One region of the Kitasatospora sp. CM 4170 genome, then DNA from elsewhere that is predicted to be linked to it. Evidence: riboswitches for the same ligand, from Rfam matches in the RefSeq annotation. Region 1 holds a riboswitch; each other region holds the start of a gene.
The links. A riboswitch is a leader RNA that binds a small molecule or an ion and turns the genes downstream of it on or off. The one in region 1 is predicted to bind thiamine pyrophosphate.
Positions count from the first base shown of each region.

Region 2: it holds a riboswitch for thiamine pyrophosphate, as region 1 does, so the genes downstream of both, thiO (glycine oxidase ThiO) here and thiC (phosphomethylpyrimidine synthase ThiC) in region 1, are expected to answer to the same signal.
Region 3: it holds a riboswitch for thiamine pyrophosphate, as region 1 does, so the genes downstream of both, RMN57_RS19420 (cytosine permease) here and thiC (phosphomethylpyrimidine synthase ThiC) in region 1, are expected to answer to the same signal.

Region 1 is NZ_CP134877.1:4,816,561-4,822,225, reverse strand. Features, by position in the region: gene thiC (phosphomethylpyrimidine synthase ThiC) at 1-1,410, opposite strand, end outside; TPP riboswitch at 1,406-1,540, opposite strand; gene RMN57_RS20440 (hypothetical protein) at 1,751-1,957, shown strand; gene RMN57_RS20435 (SPFH domain-containing protein) at 2,094-3,578, shown strand; gene RMN57_RS20430 (ketoacyl-ACP synthase III) at 3,704-4,717, shown strand; gene RMN57_RS20425 (glycosyltransferase family A protein) at 4,714-5,478, shown strand; gene RMN57_RS20420 (class I adenylate-forming enzyme family protein) at 5,619-5,665, shown strand, end outside.
Region 2 is NZ_CP134877.1:2,920,219-2,925,883, reverse strand. Features, by position in the region: gene RMN57_RS11870 (thiazole synthase) at 1-42, opposite strand, end outside; gene thiS (sulfur carrier protein ThiS) at 46-255, opposite strand; gene thiO (glycine oxidase ThiO) at 252-1,412, opposite strand; TPP riboswitch at 1,414-1,526, opposite strand; gene RMN57_RS11855 (FAD-dependent oxidoreductase) at 1,612-2,817, shown strand; gene RMN57_RS11850 (Rv2175c family DNA-binding protein) at 2,893-3,258, shown strand; gene thiE (thiamine phosphate synthase) at 3,255-3,914, shown strand; gene RMN57_RS11840 (polyprenyl synthetase family protein) at 3,952-5,058, opposite strand; gene metF (methylenetetrahydrofolate reductase [NAD(P)H]) at 5,301-5,665, shown strand, end outside.
Region 3 is NZ_CP134877.1:4,582,949-4,588,613, forward strand. Features, by position in the region: gene RMN57_RS19415 (trypsin-like peptidase domain-containing protein) at 1-783, opposite strand, end outside; TPP riboswitch at 1,034-1,182, shown strand; gene RMN57_RS19420 (cytosine permease) at 1,175-2,635, shown strand; gene RMN57_RS19425 (glycerophosphodiester phosphodiesterase family protein) at 2,719-3,585, shown strand; gene RMN57_RS19430 (ATP-binding protein) at 4,009-4,584, shown strand; gene RMN57_RS19435 (DUF5926 family protein) at 4,825-5,665, shown strand, end outside.

The DNA.
Region 1 (5,665 bases):
CTCCTTGGGCGTGACGTAGCAGAGCATCGCGGTGCCCCACCAGGCGATCATCGCGGCGCCGATGCCCGAGGTGATGTGGTCGTAGCCGGGGGCGACGTCCGTGGTGAGCGGGCCGAGGGTGTAGAACGGCGCCTCGTCGCAGATCTCCTTCTGGAGATCCATGTTCTCCTTGATCTTGTGCATCGGGACGTGGCCCGGCCCCTCGATCATCACCTGGACGTCCCTGGCGCGGGCGATCCGGCCCAGCTCGCCCAGGGTCTGCAGCTCGGCGAACTGCGCCTCGTCGTTGGCGTCGGCGATCGACCCCGGGCGCAGGCCGTCACCCAGCGAGAAGGTGACGTCGTAGCTCGCGAGGATGTCGCAGAGCTCCTCGAAGTTGGTGTAGAGGAAGTTCTCCCGGTGGTGCGCCAGGCACCAGGCGGCCATGATCGAGCCGCCGCGCGAGACGATGCCGGTCTTGCGACGGGCGGTCAGCGGCACGTAGCGCAGCAGCACGCCGGCGTGCACGGTCATGTAGTCGACGCCCTGCTCGCACTGCTCGATGATGGTGTCGCGGTAGACGTCCCAGCTCAGCTCCTCGGCCCTGCCGTCGACCTTCTCCAGCGCCTGGTAGAGCGGCACGGTGCCGATCGGCACGGGGGAGTTGCGCAGGATCCACTCGCGGGTGGTGTGGATGTTGCGGCCGGTGGAGAGGTCCATGACGGTGTCGGCACCCCAGCGGGTGGCCCAGGTCATCTTCTCCACCTCCTCCTCGATCGAGGAGGTGACGGCCGAGTTGCCGATGTTGGCGTTGATCTTCACCAGGAAGTTGGTGCCGATGACGGCCGGCTCGACCTCGGGGTGGTTCACGTTGACCGGGATGACGGCGCGGCCGCGGGCCACCTCGTCCCGCACGAACTCGGGTGCGAGGCCCTCGCGCAGGGCCACGAACTCCATCTCCGGGGTGACGACCCCCCGCTTGGCGTAGGCCAGCTGGGTGACGGCGGCACCGGCACGGCCGCGCAGCGGGCGCCGCGGGCGGCCGGGGAAGACGGCGTCGAGGTTGCGCAGGTTCCCGCCGCGCGGCGAGGTGTGCTTGATCCCGTCGTCCTCGGGGCGGGCCTCGCGGCCGTCGTACTCCTCGACGTCGCCGCGCTGGCGGATCCAGGCGTCGCGCAGCGGCGGCAGCCCGCGCCGCACGTCGGGCTCGTACGCGGGGTCGGTGTACGGGCCGGAGGTGTCGTACAGCGGCACGGTCCGGTCGTTGGTGAGCAGGACCTCGCGGTACGGGACGCGCAGGTCGGGACGGGACCCCTCGCGGTAGGCCTTGCGCCAGGCCGGGGTCGGGTAGCCGGTGGCGGCGCTGGCGACCGCGGCGCCGCTCGTCCCGGTGCTGCGGGCAGAGTTCGGCTGTGCATCAAAGGTGGTCATCAGACCCTCTACTCCCTACGCCGGCATTACCCGGTCAGGTTCCTGCGGTCGACGCAGCGGTCGGCACGTCCGTCGACGTACCGGTCAGCGTCCTCTCAGCCCGGTGCTCCGAGCTCCCGTGTCCACAGGCGGTGTTGCCTGCGCATGACGTCCAACACCGTAGCGAGCCGATCGCCGCTGGTCCAGAGGGGGGTCCGAGGAGAGAGACGCCGGGGCCCGGCCGCCGGCGGGATTCCCCGGTGGGCCGTCTGCTTCCGGCGGGGGCGGGCAGACTGGCAGTCACAGGGCGGGGCAGTCGCGGGCGGTCGGGCACCCCGGGGGTGCGGAAGGGGAGGGCCGAGTGGTCGGGAGCGCGGGTCGGGTCAGCGGAACGGTGGGGGCGGGACTGGTCGGCGAGGTGATGGTGCACGTCCCGGAGCGCCAGGGGACGGAGGCGTTCCTCGCCTACCTCGCCGTGCCGGGCGAGCGGCTGCCGGTGGGGACGCCGGTGGTGGTCGTCGAGTACCACCCGCCGCGGACCGTCTACGTGGCCCCGGTGCTGCCGTGACGGGACCGCCACGACACGGCCGTGACGGCGTGACGAGGTTGTGATAGGACGTCACGTCCGCTCCCTTCCGCTGCGGTTGACCCGGGCGGAGAATCCCAATCGGTGCATCTCATGTGCCGAAAGGGGGAGTTGAACCATGCTGTACGCCATCATCGGGGCGGCCGCCGCGGTGCTGCTCGTGGGGATCACGCTCTTCAAACTCATGTGGCGGGTGGCGGAGCCGAACGAGGCTCTGATCATCTCCGGCTCCAAGCACCGGACCGAGGGGGTCGGCGACGGGCTCGGGTTCCGGATCGTCACCGGCCGCGGCACCTTCGTCACCCCGGGCCTGCAGGGCGTCCGACGGCTCTCGCTGGACCTCAACGAGGCCGAGCTGAACGTCGAGTGCGTCACCACCCAGGGCATCCCGGTCCGGGTGAAGGGCGTGGTGATCTTCAAGGTCGGCGACGACCAGGTCTCGATCGCCAACGCCGCCCGGCGCTTCCTCGACCAGCAGAAGCTGATCAGCCAGCGGGTGCACAACGTCTTCGCCGGCCACCTGCGCTCGATCGTCGGCGGGCTCACCGTCGAGGACATGATCCGCGACCGCGAGCGGCTCACCGGGGAGACCAGGGCCGCCTCCGGGCTGGAGATGGAGAAGCTCGGGCTGATCATCGACACCCTGCAGATCCAGGAGATCATCGACCCGACCGGCTACATCAAGAACCTCGCCATCCCGCACGCGGCCGCCGTCCAGCGGGACGCCCGGATCGCCCAGGCCGAGGCCGACCGGATGGCCACCGAGGCCGAGCAGGAGGCGGCCGCCCGCAAGGCCGAGGCGACCCGCAACAGCGAGATCCAGCAGGCCGCCTACCAGGCCGAACGGGACACCGCCAGCGCCCGCGCCCTGCAGGCCGGGCCGCTCGCCGAGGCCGCCGCCCGGCAGGAGGTCGTGGTCCAGGAGACCAGGGTCGCCCAGCTGGAGGCCCAGCGGAAGGAACAGCAGCTGCAGATCGACGTCCGCAAGCCGGCCGACGCCAAGGCGTACGAGACCCGCACCCGGGCCGAGGCCGACCGCGACGCCCGGATCTCGGCCGCGCAGGCGCAGGCCCGGGAGACCGAGCTGAAGGCGGCCGCCGAGGCCAGCCAGGTCAAGATCGCGGCGGAGGCCGAGGCCGAGGCCACCAAGGTGCGCGGGCTGGCGGCCGCCGAGGCGACCAGGGCGACCGGGCAGGCGGAGGCCTCGGCCACCGAGGCCCGCGGTCTGGCGGACGCGTCGGCGGCCCGGGCCATCGGGCTCGCCAAGGCGGAGGGGCTCAAGGCCCGGGCGGCGGCGCTGACGGCGAACCCGGACGCCGTGGTGGCCCAGGAACTGGCCGAGAAGTGGCCGGACATCGTGCTGGCCGCCTCGGAGTCCTTCGGCAACGTCGAGCACATGGTGCTGCTCAACGGCGCCGAGGGCGTGGGGGACCTCTTCACCAAGGCGCTCACCATGGGCGGGACGGGGCTCGGGCTCGCCCGGCAGCTGCTCACCACCCTGCAGGGGCCGGCGCAGCCCGCCGAGGCCGCCCGGGCCGTGCCCGCGGCCGCCGCGGGGCCGGCCGGGCAGGTGCCGGTCCAGCAGGTGCCGATCGAGGAGTGACGGCGGCGCGCCGGTCGGCCCGGGCCGACCAGGCCGACCGGGCCGACCCGATTGGGTAGGCCGCCGCGCCCGGCTGAGTACCCGTACTCAGGTGGGCGCGGTGCGCTCCGCCGCAGCATGGGGGCATGCACCCTGCAGCCACCGCGCGGATCGGCATCACGGCCGTCGGATCCCAGCTCCCCGCCCGCCGCCTGACCTCCCAGCAGCTCCAGGACGAGGTCACCGCCGGCGGCCGGCTCCGCCTGCCGGAGCGGATGTTCGAGAAGGCGACCGGCATCGCCACCCGGCACTTCGCCGCCGACGGCGAGTACGCCTCCACCCTGGGGATCGGCGCCGCCCGGCGCGCCCTGGACGCCCGTGGCCTGGACCCGGCCGACGTGGACCTGCTGCTCTGGGCCTCCGCCACCCGGGACGTCTGCGAACCCGCCACCGCCCACCTCGTCCAGGCCGAACTCGGCTCCCGCGCGCACGCCCTGGACGTCAGCAACGCCTGCAACAGCTTCCTCAACGGGATCGACCTGGCCCGCGCGATGATCCTGGCCGGCCGGGCCCGGCGCGCCCTCGTCGTCACCGGCGAGACGCCCAGCCGGGCGATGCGCCGCGACCCGAGCGGCCTGGCCGACTTCCGGGACGGCTTCGCCGGCTACACCTTCGGCGACGCCGGGGCGGCCGTCGTGGTGGAGGCCGTCGAGCGCGGCGGCATCCTGGACGTCGAGACCGAGACCGCCTCCGAGCACTGGGAGGTCGGCGGCATCCCGGGCGGCGGCTCGCGCCACCCGCGCGGTGACGAGTACAGCTACTTCCGGGGCGGCGGCAAGGAGTTGCGCGGCGTCTTCGAGCGGATCGGCGGCGACATCCTGACCCGGGTGGCCGCCCGCACCGGCCTCGGCTGGGACGACTACGCCCGGGTCCTGGTGCACCAGGTGACCGTCCCCTACCTGGAGCGGTTCGTCGAGCTGACCGGGGTGCCGGCCGGGAAGCTGGTGCTCACCGTGCCGGAGCTCGGCAACATCGCCAGCGCCACCCTCGGCGTCCAACTCTCACGAATACAGCACGAGTTGAACCCGGGAGACAAGGTGCTGCTGATCGGCCTCGGCGGCGGCGTCAGCCTGATGACCATGGTCTGGGAGGCATCGTGACCGCACCCCGCGCGCCGCGGACGCACCCGCTCTGGGTGGTCGTCCCGGCGTACCAGGAGGAGGCCCGGATCGACGCCACCCTGGCCGCCCTCGCCGCCCAGCGGGACCGCGACTTCACCCTGCTGGTGGCCGACAACGGCTCCACCGACGGCACCGTGGCGAAGGTCCGGGCCTTCGCCGAGCGGGCGCCGTTCCCGGTCGAGGTGCTGGTCGAGCCGGAGAAGGGCGTCGGCTCGGCGATCGACACCGGCTTCCGGCACGCCATCGCGCACGGCGCCGAGCTGCTCGCCCGCACCGACGCCGACTGCCTGCCCGAGCCCGGCTGGACGGCCGCCGCCCGGGCCGGACTGCTCGCCTCCCGCGGGCTGGTCTGCGGCCGGGTCACCGCCCGCCGGGACGAGCACGGCCCGGCCGGCCGCGCGGTGTTCCTGGTCCTGGTCGCCCTCGGCGCCCTCTTCGGCCGGATCCGGCCCGCGCACCACCGCCGGCACGGCTACCTCACCCCGTACCGGATGCACGCGGGCAACAACATGGCGATCACCGCCGAGCTGTACGCGGCCGTCGGCGGCATGCCGCGCCGGCCCTCGCCCACCGACCGGACGTTCATCAACCGGGTGCGCCGGCACACCACCGCGATCGTCCACCGCCGCGACATGGTGGTGCAGAACTCCACCCGCCGGATCCGCGCCTACGGCGTGATCGGCACCGCCCGCTGGTACCTGGAGCGCGGCGCCGGCCGGCGCTCCGTCGACGTGCGCTGACCCGCGGCCGCGCCGCGAACGCCGCCCCGCGCCTCCCGCCACCGCGGCCCTCCTGCCGTCCGGCCGCCCTGCCGGCCCCTCCCCGTCCGCTCCCGGCCCTCCCGCCGGCCCCTGCGGCACCACCCCGCGACCACCTCCCGGTGAGGACACCCATGCTCGACCGGCTCGCCCACGCCCTGCGCACCGT
Region 2 (5,665 bases), 1.9 Mb from region 1:
GATGGTGAGGACGTCCTTGTCGTCGAGGGTGGTGTCGGCCATCGGTCAGCCCCCCTGGACGGCGGTGAGGATCTCGATCCGGTCGCCCGCCGAGAGCCGGGTGTCCGGCCACGAACTGCGCGGCACCACGGCCTCGTTGAGCGCGGCGGCGACGCCGGAGTGGGCCTGGCTCAGGGTGGCCACCACCTCGGCGAGCGTGGTCGCTGCGGGCACCTCGCGGGGCCGGCCGTTGACGGTGAGGGGGATGTCGCTCATGCGGGGACCTTCGTGGTGAAGCGAGTGGGGGAGAAGGGCTCGGCGAGGGCCGGGACGGTGCCGGTGACCAGGTACTCGGCGAGCAGGTCGGCGGTGACCGGGGTGAGCAGCACGCCGTTGCGGTAGTGGCCGGTCGCGGCGACCAGGCCGGGCAGGGCGGTCGGCCCGAGCAGCGGCGCGTTGTCCGGTGAGCCCGGGCGGAGTCCGGCGGAGGTCTCCACCAGCGGCAGCTCGGTGATCCCGGGGACCAGGTTGTGGGCGTCGCGCAGCAGCTCGTAGACGCCGCCGGCGGTGACGGTGGTGTCGTAGCCCTGCTCCTCGCTGGTCGCGCCGATCACCAGCTCGCCGTTCTCGCGCGGGACCAGGTAGAGGTGTTGCCCGCGCACCACCGCGCGGACGTTGCGGGACAGGAACGGACGGTACGGCTCGGGGATGTGCAGCCGCAGGATCTGGCCCTTGACCGGGCGGATCGCGGGCAGCACGCCCGGCGGCAGGCCGGGCAGCCGGTGGCTGTACGGGCCCGCGGCGAGTACGGTCCGCCCCGCGGTCACCACCTCCCCGGTGGTCAGCCGGGCGCCGACCGCCCGGTCGTGCTCGACCAGCAGCTCCGCCGCCCCGGTGCGGTGCACGAGGACGCCCGCGGCCTCGCAGGCCCGCTCCAGCGCGGCCAGCAGCCGGCGGCCGTCCACCTGGTGGTCCTCGGCGACGTGCAGGCCGCCGCGGACGCCGGGCGCCAGCATGGGCTCCAGCTTGCGGGCCTCCCGCCCGGTCAGCCACTGCGAGTCCAGGCCGAGCCGCCGGTGGAAGGCGTGCAGCTCGCGCAGCTCCTCGCGGTCGTCGGAGTCGAGCGCGACGGCCAGCGTGCCGCAGCGCCGGTAGCCGGTGTCCGCGCCGCCGCTCGCCTCCGCGAGGTCGGCCGCGAAGTCGGCGTACCGCTCGTTCGAGGCCATCCCGAGGCGCAGCAACGGCTCCTCGCCGTACTGGAGTTCGGTGACCGGGGCGAGCATGCCGGCCGCGACCCGGGCGGCGCCGCCCCCGGGGTCCGGGTCGACCACGAGTACGCGCCCGACCCCGCGCTGGGCCGCCCGCCAGGCGACGGCGAGGCCGATGATGCCGCCGCCGATCACCAGGACGTCGACGCGGGTGCCCGCTGCCAAGCGTGTCAAAGTCGCTTCTCCCTTCGCCGGTATGACCCGGATCAGGTTCGGACGGTCGCGGGCCGTGCCAGCCCGCCTCTCAGCCCGGTACGCCGGGCTCCCGCGATGGTGCCCCCACCTTAACTCCGGGCCTGGTCACGGCTGAAGGTGCGTACGAAGGGTGGGACGGGCTCCGGCGCCGGCACCGAACGCCAGTAGGGTGACGGGCGTGGCAGATCTGAGCGGTACGGATCAGGTGGTCGTGGTCGGCGCCGGGCTGGCCGGGGCGCATTGCGCTTCCGGGCTGCGGCGGGGCGGCTGGCGGGGGCGGATCGTCCTGGTGGGCGAGGAGCCGCACGCGCCGTACGACCGGCCGCCGCTCTCGAAGCAGGTCCTGCTGGGCAAGGCCGACGACACCCCGCTGGACATCGACTTCGCGCACCTCGGCATCGAGCTGCTCACCGGCCGCCGCGCCACCGGGCTGACCCCGGGCGTGCTGCACACCGACGGCGGCGACCTGCCGTACGGCGCACTGGTGATCGCCACCGGCGCCGCCCCGCGGGTGCTGCCGGGCGCCGAGCGCGCGCACCTGCTGCACACCCTGGACGATGCGCTGGCGCTGCGGGCCCTGCTCCGCCCGGGCCTGCGGCTGGTGCTGGTCGGAGCCGGCTGGATCGGCGCCGAGGTGGCCACCGCGGCCCGCGCGGCCGGCTGCCGGGTCACCGTGGTGGAGGCCGGCCCGGCGCCGGTGCCCGGCGCGCTGCCGACCGGGATCGGCCGGGCGATGGCCGCCTGGTACGCCGAGGCCGGGGTGGAGCTGCGCTGCGACGCCGCCGTGGCGGCCGTCGAGCCGGGCGCGGTGCTGCTGGCGGACGGCTCGCACCTGCCGGCCGACGAGGTGGTGGTCGGCATCGGCGTCCGCCCGGCGACCGGCTGGCTGGCCGGCTCCGGCGTCGAGCTGGACGCGGCCGGCGCCGTCGTGGTGGACGACCGGCTGCGCACCGGCCTGCCCGGCGTCTTCGCGGTCGGCGACTGCGCGAACTACCCGTCCGCCCGCACCGGCGCCCGGTTGACCGTCCAGCACTGGGACCACGCGCTGCAGTCCGGCCAGGCCGCGGCCGCCTCGGTGCTCGGCGCGGACGCGCCCTACGACCCGGTGCCGTACTTCTGGTCGGAGCAGTTCGGCCGGATGGTCCAGTACGTCGGCCGGCACGACGCGGGGGACGAGCTGGTCTGGCGCGGTTCGCCGCAGGACCCGACCTGGGCCGTGCTCTGGCTGCGCGAGGGCGCGCTGCGGGCCGTGCTCACGGTGGACCGCCCGCGCGACCTCACCCAGGCCCGCCGACTGGTCGAGCGCGGCGCGGTGCTGGATCCGGCCCGGGCGGCGGACCCGTCGGTGCCGCTGAAGGCGGCCGTCGCGGGGTAGCGCGGGCGGCCGTCGCGGGGTGGCGCGGGCGGCCGGTTGGTGCGCCGCGGGCCGCGGAGGTGGCAGTCTGGTGCCGTGAGTGAGATCGAAGCCAAGATTGAGTCCCTGGTCCCCGAGTGGCTGTACCTGCCCGACATCTCCGAGCGGTGGGGCGTCGTGGTCACCGAGGTCCGCAACATGGTCAAGAAGGGTGACCTGATCGCGGTCCGCCGCGGCCCCAACCGGTCGCTGCAGGTCCCGGCCGCCTTCATCGACGACGCCGGCCCCGTCAAGCACCTGATCGGCACGGTGACCGTGCTGCGCGACAGCGGGTTCAGCGACGAGGAGATCCTCGAGTGGATGTTCACCGAGGACCCGTCGCTGCCCGGCACCCCGGTCCAGGCGCTCTGGGAGAACCGCGCGACCGAGGTGAAGCGCCGCGCCCAGGCGATGGCGCTGTGACCACCGCGACGCCCGGCGCGGAGGCCCGCCGGCGGCTCGCCGACGCCCGGCTCTACCTCTGCACCGACGCCCGACGCGAGCAGGGCGACCTCGCGGAGTTCCTGGACGCCGCGCTGGCCGGCGGGGTGGACATCGTCCAGCTCCGCGACAAGGGCCTGGAGGCCAAGCAGGAGCTGGCCGCGCTGGAGGTGTTCGCCGACGCCTGCCGCCGCCACGGCAAGCTGCTCGCCGTCAACGACCGGGCCGACGTCGCGCACGCCGCCCGCCCGGACGTGCTGCACCTGGGGCAGGACGACCTGCCGGTGCCGGCCGCCCGCGCGATCCTCGGCGAGGACGTGATCATCGGGCGCTCGTGCCACGCCGAGTCCGAGGTGGACGCGGCGATCGCCGAGCCCGGCGTGGACTACTTCTGCACCGGCCCGGTCTGGCCCACCCCGACCAAGCCGGGCCGCCACGCACCGGGCCTCGGCCTGGTCGGGTACGCGGCGAAGCAGCCCACCGACCGGCCGTGGTTCGCCATCGGCGGCATCGACCTGGGCAACCTGGACGAGGTGCTGGCCGCCGGCGCCCGCCGCGTCGTGGTGGTGCGCGCGATCACCGCCGCGGACGACCCTCGGGCGGCCGCCGCCGAGCTCGCCCGGCGCCTGCGCGCCTGACCTACGGTGGGGCCGCCGCCGTCCCGGCCGGTACGTCTCAGTACTTGCGGACGGTGGCGGCCTCGGCCAGCGCCAGCAGCACCTCGCGGGCCCGCTCGTCGGCGAGCGGCGCGGCCTCCAGCGCGGCGAGCGACTGGCGCATCAGCTGGGTGATCCGCTGCTCCACCCGCTCGGGGGCGCCGCTGCGCTCGATCAGCCCGCGCAGCCGGGCCACCTCCTCGGGCGCGAGGTCCGGCGCGCCGAGCCGCTCGTCCAGGTGCCGGGCGTCGGCGGCCGGCAGGGCGCGCATCGCGTGGGCGACCAGCAGGGTCCGCTTGCCCTCGCGCAGGTCGTCCCCGGCCGGCTTGCCGGTGACCGCCGGGTCGCCGAAGACGCCCAGCAGGTCGTCCCGGAGCTGGAACGCCTCGCCCAGCGGCAGACCGAACGCCCCGTACGCCTCGACCAGCCCGGTCGGGGCGCCCGCGAGCAGCGCGCCGACCTGCAGCGGCCGCTCGATGGTGTACTTGGCCGACTTGTAGTGCAGCACCGTCTGGGCCCGCTCCAGCGCGCCCCCGTCGGTGGAGTCGCCGGCGACCGGCTCCAGCACGTCCAGGTACTGGCCGACCATGACCTCGGTGCGCATCAGGTCGAACATCGGCTTGGCGGCCAGCACCGCGGCCGGGTCCAGGCCGGAGCGCAGGAACAGCTCGTCGCACCAGATCAGCAGCAGGTCGCCGAGCAGCACCGCGGCCGAGGCGCCGTACTGCTCGCGGTCGCCGCGCCAGCCGTGCTCGCGGTGCAGCGCCTCGAAGCGGCGGTGCACCGAGGGCAGGCCGCGCCGGGTGTCGCTGCGGTCCATCAGGTCGTCGTGGACCAGCGCGCTGGCCTGCAGCAGCTCCAGGGCCGCCGCCGCGTTGGCGATGCCCTCGCCGGCGGCCGGGCCGCCCGCCCCGCGCCAGCCCCAGTAGCAGAACGCCGGGCGCAGCCGCTTGCCGCCGTCGAGCAGGAAGTCGCGCAGGGCCTCGGTCGCGGGGGCCAGCTGGGGCGAGATCTTGCCGAGCAGGGCCGACTGGCCGTCCATGAAGCCGGCCAGGGCTGCGTTGACGCGCTCGCGCACGTCCTCCACGTCAATCGGGTTGGCCGGCCGGTTGCTGGACGAGGTCACGATGAGGCTCCGGAGGTTTCGCTGGGGTGCAGCAAGCCTAGCCGGGCGGCCGGGAACACCCGTACGGACCAGGGGCCGCCGGGTGGATCCGCCCGGGCCGGATCAGGTCCGCAGGGCGGGGCCGCCCGGTCCCGGGGCCGGTTCCGCGGGCCTCCGGGCGTATCCGGAACGGTGTCCACCGCTTGTCTCAATTACTGGGATCGAGTTGTCCGGGCCCTGCGACCGGTGGTTAACCTGCCAGCATGGCACTCGGCATCGCTTCCACCAGAACCGACCGCGCGTTGACGGTCCGCGAGCTTCTGGCGGCCGGCAAGCGGTCCTTCTCCTTCGAGTTCATGCCCCCGCGCACCGAGGTCGGCGAACAGCGCCTCTGGGACGCCATCCGCAGGCTCGAACCGCTCGACCCCAACTTCGTCTGCATGACGTACGGGGCCGGCGGCTCCTCGCGCGAGCGCACCGTCAACATGGTCGGCCGGATCGCCACCGAGACCACGCTGACGCCCGTCGCGCACCTGACCGCGGTCGACCACTCCGTCGCCGAGCTGCGCAACATCATCGGCCAGTACGCCGACCAGGGCGTGCGCAACGTCCTCGCGGTGCGGGGCGA
Region 3 (5,665 bases), 230 kb from region 1:
GGTGACGACGCTGGGCAGCGCCTTCTGCGCGATGCCGGCCACCGAACCGGGGGCGGGCTCGTTCTTCTGCGGGCTGCTGGCCTGGACGGTGGTGCTGCGGTGGTCGTCCGCGGAGGCGACGCTCCTGCCGTCGCGGTCGGCGACGGTCACGCCCACCGCGCCGCCGGCCACACCGGCGACGAGGGCGACGGCGGCGATCAGGGCCACCAGGCCGCCGCGCTTCTTGCGCGGGCCGCCGGGCCCGGGGGCGCCGGGGAGGTCGGACGGGTAGCCGAGCGGGCCGCCCGGGTAGCCGGGGCCGGCGGGGCCACCGGGGGCACCGGGGGTGACGTCGTGCGCGCCCCAGCCGCCGAGCGGCTGGCCGGCGCCGAACGGGTGGTGCTGACCGGTCGCGCCGGGGGCGGCGGGCGCACCCGGGGCGGCGTACGGGTCGTGGGCCGCGGCAGCGGGCGCCGCGTACGGGTAGCCGGCCGGCGCGGCGGGCGGCAGGACCGGCGGCGGGGCGTCGATGTACCCGGTGTCGGCCACGGCCGGGGCGGCGGCCGGAGCGGCCGGGACGGCCGGCTCGGGGGCGCTGACCTTGCTGAACGCCAGCGTCGGCGTGGACCCGCCGGCCGCCGGGGCGGCGGGCGCGGCCTCGGCCAGCGTGTAGTCGGCCTCGGGCGCCGCTGCGGGGGCGGGCGCGAACTGCGCCGAACCGTCAGGAACGGGACCAACCACCCCCTGGCCGGAGGGCTGCTCCCCCTGCGGCCCGGTGGACCCAACCTCGCGCTCGGTGCTCACGGACGACCTCCATAGCTGACAGGACCAACAACCATAGTTTTTCGCACACCCGATTCGATTGTCGTAAGGACCCTTCTGAAGAACTCATAAGAATCCTTAGCCCGGTCCAACAGCACGTGCCGGAGCCACCGCGGCGCCCCCCGCGCAACCCCCTGCCGCGCCCCCGCGCCGACGGCGCGCCGTCCCGCGATGCGGACCGCCGGGACCACGGCCTTGGCGTTCCCCACCTGGGCGGTTAGCCTGTCGCTCCAAACTGACACGCGGGAGCTTGGACCCACCAGGCTGAGAGTGCGCCGGTCGACCGTACGCCACGGGCTCCGTGGCCGGACCGTCGAGGGGGCGCAGACCGCCGGAACCTGTCCGGGTAATGCCGGCGTAGGGAGTATCGGCCATGCCGTCTGCTTCGCCATCCTCTTCTTCGGGCGCGCCCGCGTCCAAGAATCTCCCCGAGTCGTCCACGACCGTTCACTCCGACGCCACGGCCTCCGCCGGCGGTTCCACCGCGGTGCTGGACCGCCCGGAGCGGGACGGCCGGGGCGAGCGGGTGGAGGCCCCGCTCGTGCTGGACACCGAGCCGCCGCGCACCCTGCGCTTCCGGGACCACTTCGCGCTCTGGATGAACCTCGGCGTCAGCCTGATCGGCTTCACCACCGCCGCCACCGTGCTCGGCGCCCCCGGCAGCGAGCTGTCGCTGGCCGCCGCGGTGACCGCGATCGTGGCCGGCACGGTGGTCGGCACCGCGATGCTCGGCGTCGCCGCGCTGATCGGGGCCCGCACCGGCGCGCCCGCGATGGCCAACCTGCGCGGGCTGTTCGGGACGAGGCTCTCGTACGTGCCCACGGTGCTGAACATCGTCCAGTGCATCGGCTGGGGCGTGTACGAGCTGCTGGTCATCGCGATGGGCGCGCAGACCGTGGCGCACACCGAGGGCTACCGCTGGGTGTTCGTGGTGCTGGCCGGCGCGGTGACCACCGCGCTGACCATCTGGCCGCTGGGGGCGATCGCGGTGCTGCGCCGCTTCGTCGCCGCGGCCGTGGCGGTCGCGATGGTGTACTTCACCGTCCAGCTGGGCCGCCACGGCGTCCCGGACCCGGGCGCGGGCAACTGGCACGGGTTCCTCAGGGCCACCGACGCGATGATCGCCGTCTCGATCTCCTTCGTGCCGCTGGCCGCCGACTACACCCGCCACTCCCGCACCCCGCGGGCGGCGTTCTGGGGCAGCTTCTCCGGCTACACGATCGCCCAGGTCTGGTGCTACGTGCTCGGCCTGTTCGCGCTGCTGCAGGCGGACGGTGACGCGACCAGGATCTTCGACTCGTTCCTGGGCGTCTGGGCCGGCTGGCTCTTCCTTCTGGTGCTGGTGCTGCGCGAGACCGACCAGTCCTTCGCCAACGTCTACTCGACCGCGATGTCGGTCCACAACCTGCTGCCGAAGGTCGACCGCCGGGTGCTGACCGGCGCGACCGGCCTGCTGATCACCGTCCTGGCGCTGCAGATCACCGAGTTCACCGACTCGTACTACGCCTTCCTCGGCCTGATCGGCTCGGTCTTCGTGCCGATGTTCGCGGTGCTGGCGGTGGACTACTTCCTCGGCGCCGGCCGGCGCGGCTGGAACCTCGCCGCCGACGCGCCGTCCCGCTGGCTGATGCTGCTGCCGTGGGCGCTCGGCTTCGCGGTGTACCAGCTGATCGCGCCGACCGCGATCGCCGGCTGGTGGACGGACTTCTGGACCTCCGTCCAGGAGGCCCTGCACTTCACCCCGCAGGAGTGGACCTCGGCCTCGCTGTTCGGCTTCCTGGTGCCCGCGCTGGCCACCTGGGCGCTCACGCCGCTGACCCGCGGCCGGCGCTGACCGCCCGCCCGCACCCGAAGACGGCCCCGCGGATTGGGGCCGTCTTCGCTTCCGCTTCACTTCCGACGCTTATCGTTGACGCCGTGACCAGCCCTGATCTCTCGCCTGCGGCGGCGCGCACCGCGCCGCCCGTCCAGGTGATCGCCCACCGCGGTTCCTCGCACGCCCTGCCCGAGCACACCCTTGCGGCCTACCGCCGGGCACTGGAGGAGGGCGCGGACGCGGTCGAGTGCGACGTCCGGGTGACCGCCGACGGCCGGCTGGTCTGCGTCCACGACCGCCGGATCGGCCGGGTGTCGGACGGCCGCGGCACGGTCTCCGCGATGACGCTGGCGCAGCTGGAGGCGCACGACTTCGGCGCCTGGAAGACCGGCGTGCCGAGCCGGGACCCGGAGCTGCGCGAGGTGCTGCGGCTGGAGAGCCTGCTGGAGCTGGTCGCGGACTGCGGCCGGCCGGTGGACCTGGCGATCGAGACCAAGCACCCGGTCCGGTTCCGCGGCCGGGTCGAGAGCGAGCTGCTGCGGATGCTCGACCGGTTCGGGATCGGCGGCGCCCACGGAGCCGGTGCGCCGGGAGCCGCTGCGCAGGCCGACGGCCCCGGGGGCGACCGTCCGCGGGCACGCATCATGAGCTTCTCCTCGCTGGCCCTGGCCCGGGTGGCCGCCGCCGCACCGCAGTACCCGCGGGTGTTCCTGTTCGAGCGGATGCTGCCGCTGCAGGGCCGGCTGCGGCCGGGCGCGGCGCTGCCGGGCGGCGCGCGGATCGCCGGCCCCGGCATCGACCTGGTGCGGGCCAAGCCCCGGCTGGTCACCCGGCTGCGCGAGCTGGGCCACGAGGTGCACGTCTGGACCGTCGACGAGCCGGACGACGTGGAGCTCTGCCTGGAGCTGGGCGTGTCGGCGATCATCACCAACCGCCCGGCGGAGGTGCTGGCCCAGCTCGGCCGGTGACGGTCCGGCCCGCTCGGCCGGTGACGGTCCGGCCCGGCGGGCGCCCCGATCGCCCCGCCTGCCCCGGCTGCCCCGGCTGCCACGCCTGCCCCGGCCGCCACGGCCGCCACGGCCGCCACGGCCGCCACGGCCGCTTCGGCCACCGTCCACCGGGCCGTCGCGCGGCGCTTCAGTTGATCGTCTTGGTAGGGACTCAAACCTTCCGCTGTCGCTTTTCTGCCGTGGATTCTGCGTTTCACGACAGAGGGTGAGCGGTGAATCACCTGTCGCGCACCGTGTGTCGCCCGGCTCGAAATGTCCGACCGGGATCGCCGTGCGGTCGTTTCCGACGCATTACCAAGGGGCATCCATCCCTCGGCATACGCTGAAGGAGGTCCGGGGGTGGCGTTGATGGTGGCGCGTGAAGTGCCGACTTCATCGACCATGGCAGTGCCGCACGGCCCAGCGAGTGTCGGGGTCGCACGGCGCCGACTGCGTCGAGATCTGGGTGACCGGCAGATACCGGAACCGGTCATTGATGATGCTGTTCTGATCCTTTCCGAACTGTTGAGCAATGCCTGTCGTTACGCCCGGCCGCTCGGGCCGCTGCCCGTGCTCGGCCGCAGTGCCCGCGCCGAGGCCGTGGGCCAGGTGCTGGTCGGCGTCCCCTCCGGGGCGGCCGGCGGTGCGGCCCGACCCGGCAGATCGGACGACCGCTCGCAGGAGCGGTCCCGGGACGTCGAGGACGTGGGTGCCGACGACGGCGGCATCCTGGTCCGCTGGCAGATGCACGCGGACGGCGTCCTCACCCTGGAGGTGACCGACGGCGGGGCACAGACCCGGCCGTCCCCGGCCAGCCCGTCGCTGACCTCGCGCGGCGGCCGCGGCCTGAGCATCGTGGACCAGCTGGCGAGCGACTGGGGCGTGCGCGACGCGCCCGGCGAGGTGACGGTGTGGGCGGCGCTGCCCGCCCGGGCCCGCCACGCCCGCCGCACCGGCGGTGATGCCCGCAGCGCCTGACGGCCGACCGGTTCGCCGGCCCGGGCCTCTCCCGGCCCGCGGCCAGGGCGATCCGCAGGCCCCGGGAGCCGCCGGCCCCGCGGCCCGCAGGCGCAGGCCGAGCGGGCCCGCAGGCCGAACCGGCCCGCGGAGCTGCCCACCGCGCCCCACCGCCCCAGGCCCCGGCGTGTGCCCACGCGCCGGTGGAACGTCAGTAGGCTGCCCGGAGCACAACACCACCGTCCCCGGGAGAGCCGCACCATGGGCAAGAAGGCCGCCAAGAAGGCGCCGCAGCGCAGCCAGTCCACCACCGCCGTCACGGGCGAGATCCCCGTGGTCGGGGCCCGCGAGAACTGCCCCTGCGGTTCGGGCCGCCGTTACAAGGCGTGCCACGGCCGCGAGGCCTCGCACGCCGTGCAGGAGCTGGTGCACCGCCCGTTCGAGGGCCTGCCGGGCGAGGCCGACTGGGTGGCGCTGCGCGAGCTGGTGCCGGCCGCGACCGTCCCGCTGACGCTGGCCGCCGGGGTCGCCGAGACCGCCACCGGCGAGGTGCCGTCGGTGACGCTGGCCACCGTCCTGCCGCTGGCCTGGCCGGCCCTGCGCCGCCAGGACGGTTCGATCCTGCTCGGCCTGCAGACCCAGTCGTCCTCCGGCGACCTCAGCCGCGACCTGGCCGACGCGCTGGAGCTGGCGCTGGCCGCCGAGCCGGGCTCGCCGGTGCCCGCCCGCCGTACCGTCCCGGGCGGCCGCCGCCTGCAGGACCTGCTGGACCTGCAGGCCGAGTTCGCGCCCGCCGTGCACACCGGCTTCGAGTTCTGGCTGGAGGACGCCGAGACCGCCACCGGCGAGGTGGCCGCGTCCCTGGAGCGCGCCAACGCCTCGGCCATCCCGACCGAGAAGCTGAGCGGCGTCGACTCCGCCTACTGGTGCGGCACCCCGGACAAGAACCACCTCCGCTGGGTGATGACCGTGCCGGAGGAGCAACTGCTGGACGCGCTGGCCCGGCTGACCGCCGCCGACAAGTCCTCGCTCGGCCCGGACACCCGCCTGGTCGGCTCGTTCCGCGCGCACGGCCTGACCGTTCCGGTCTGGGACCTGCCGC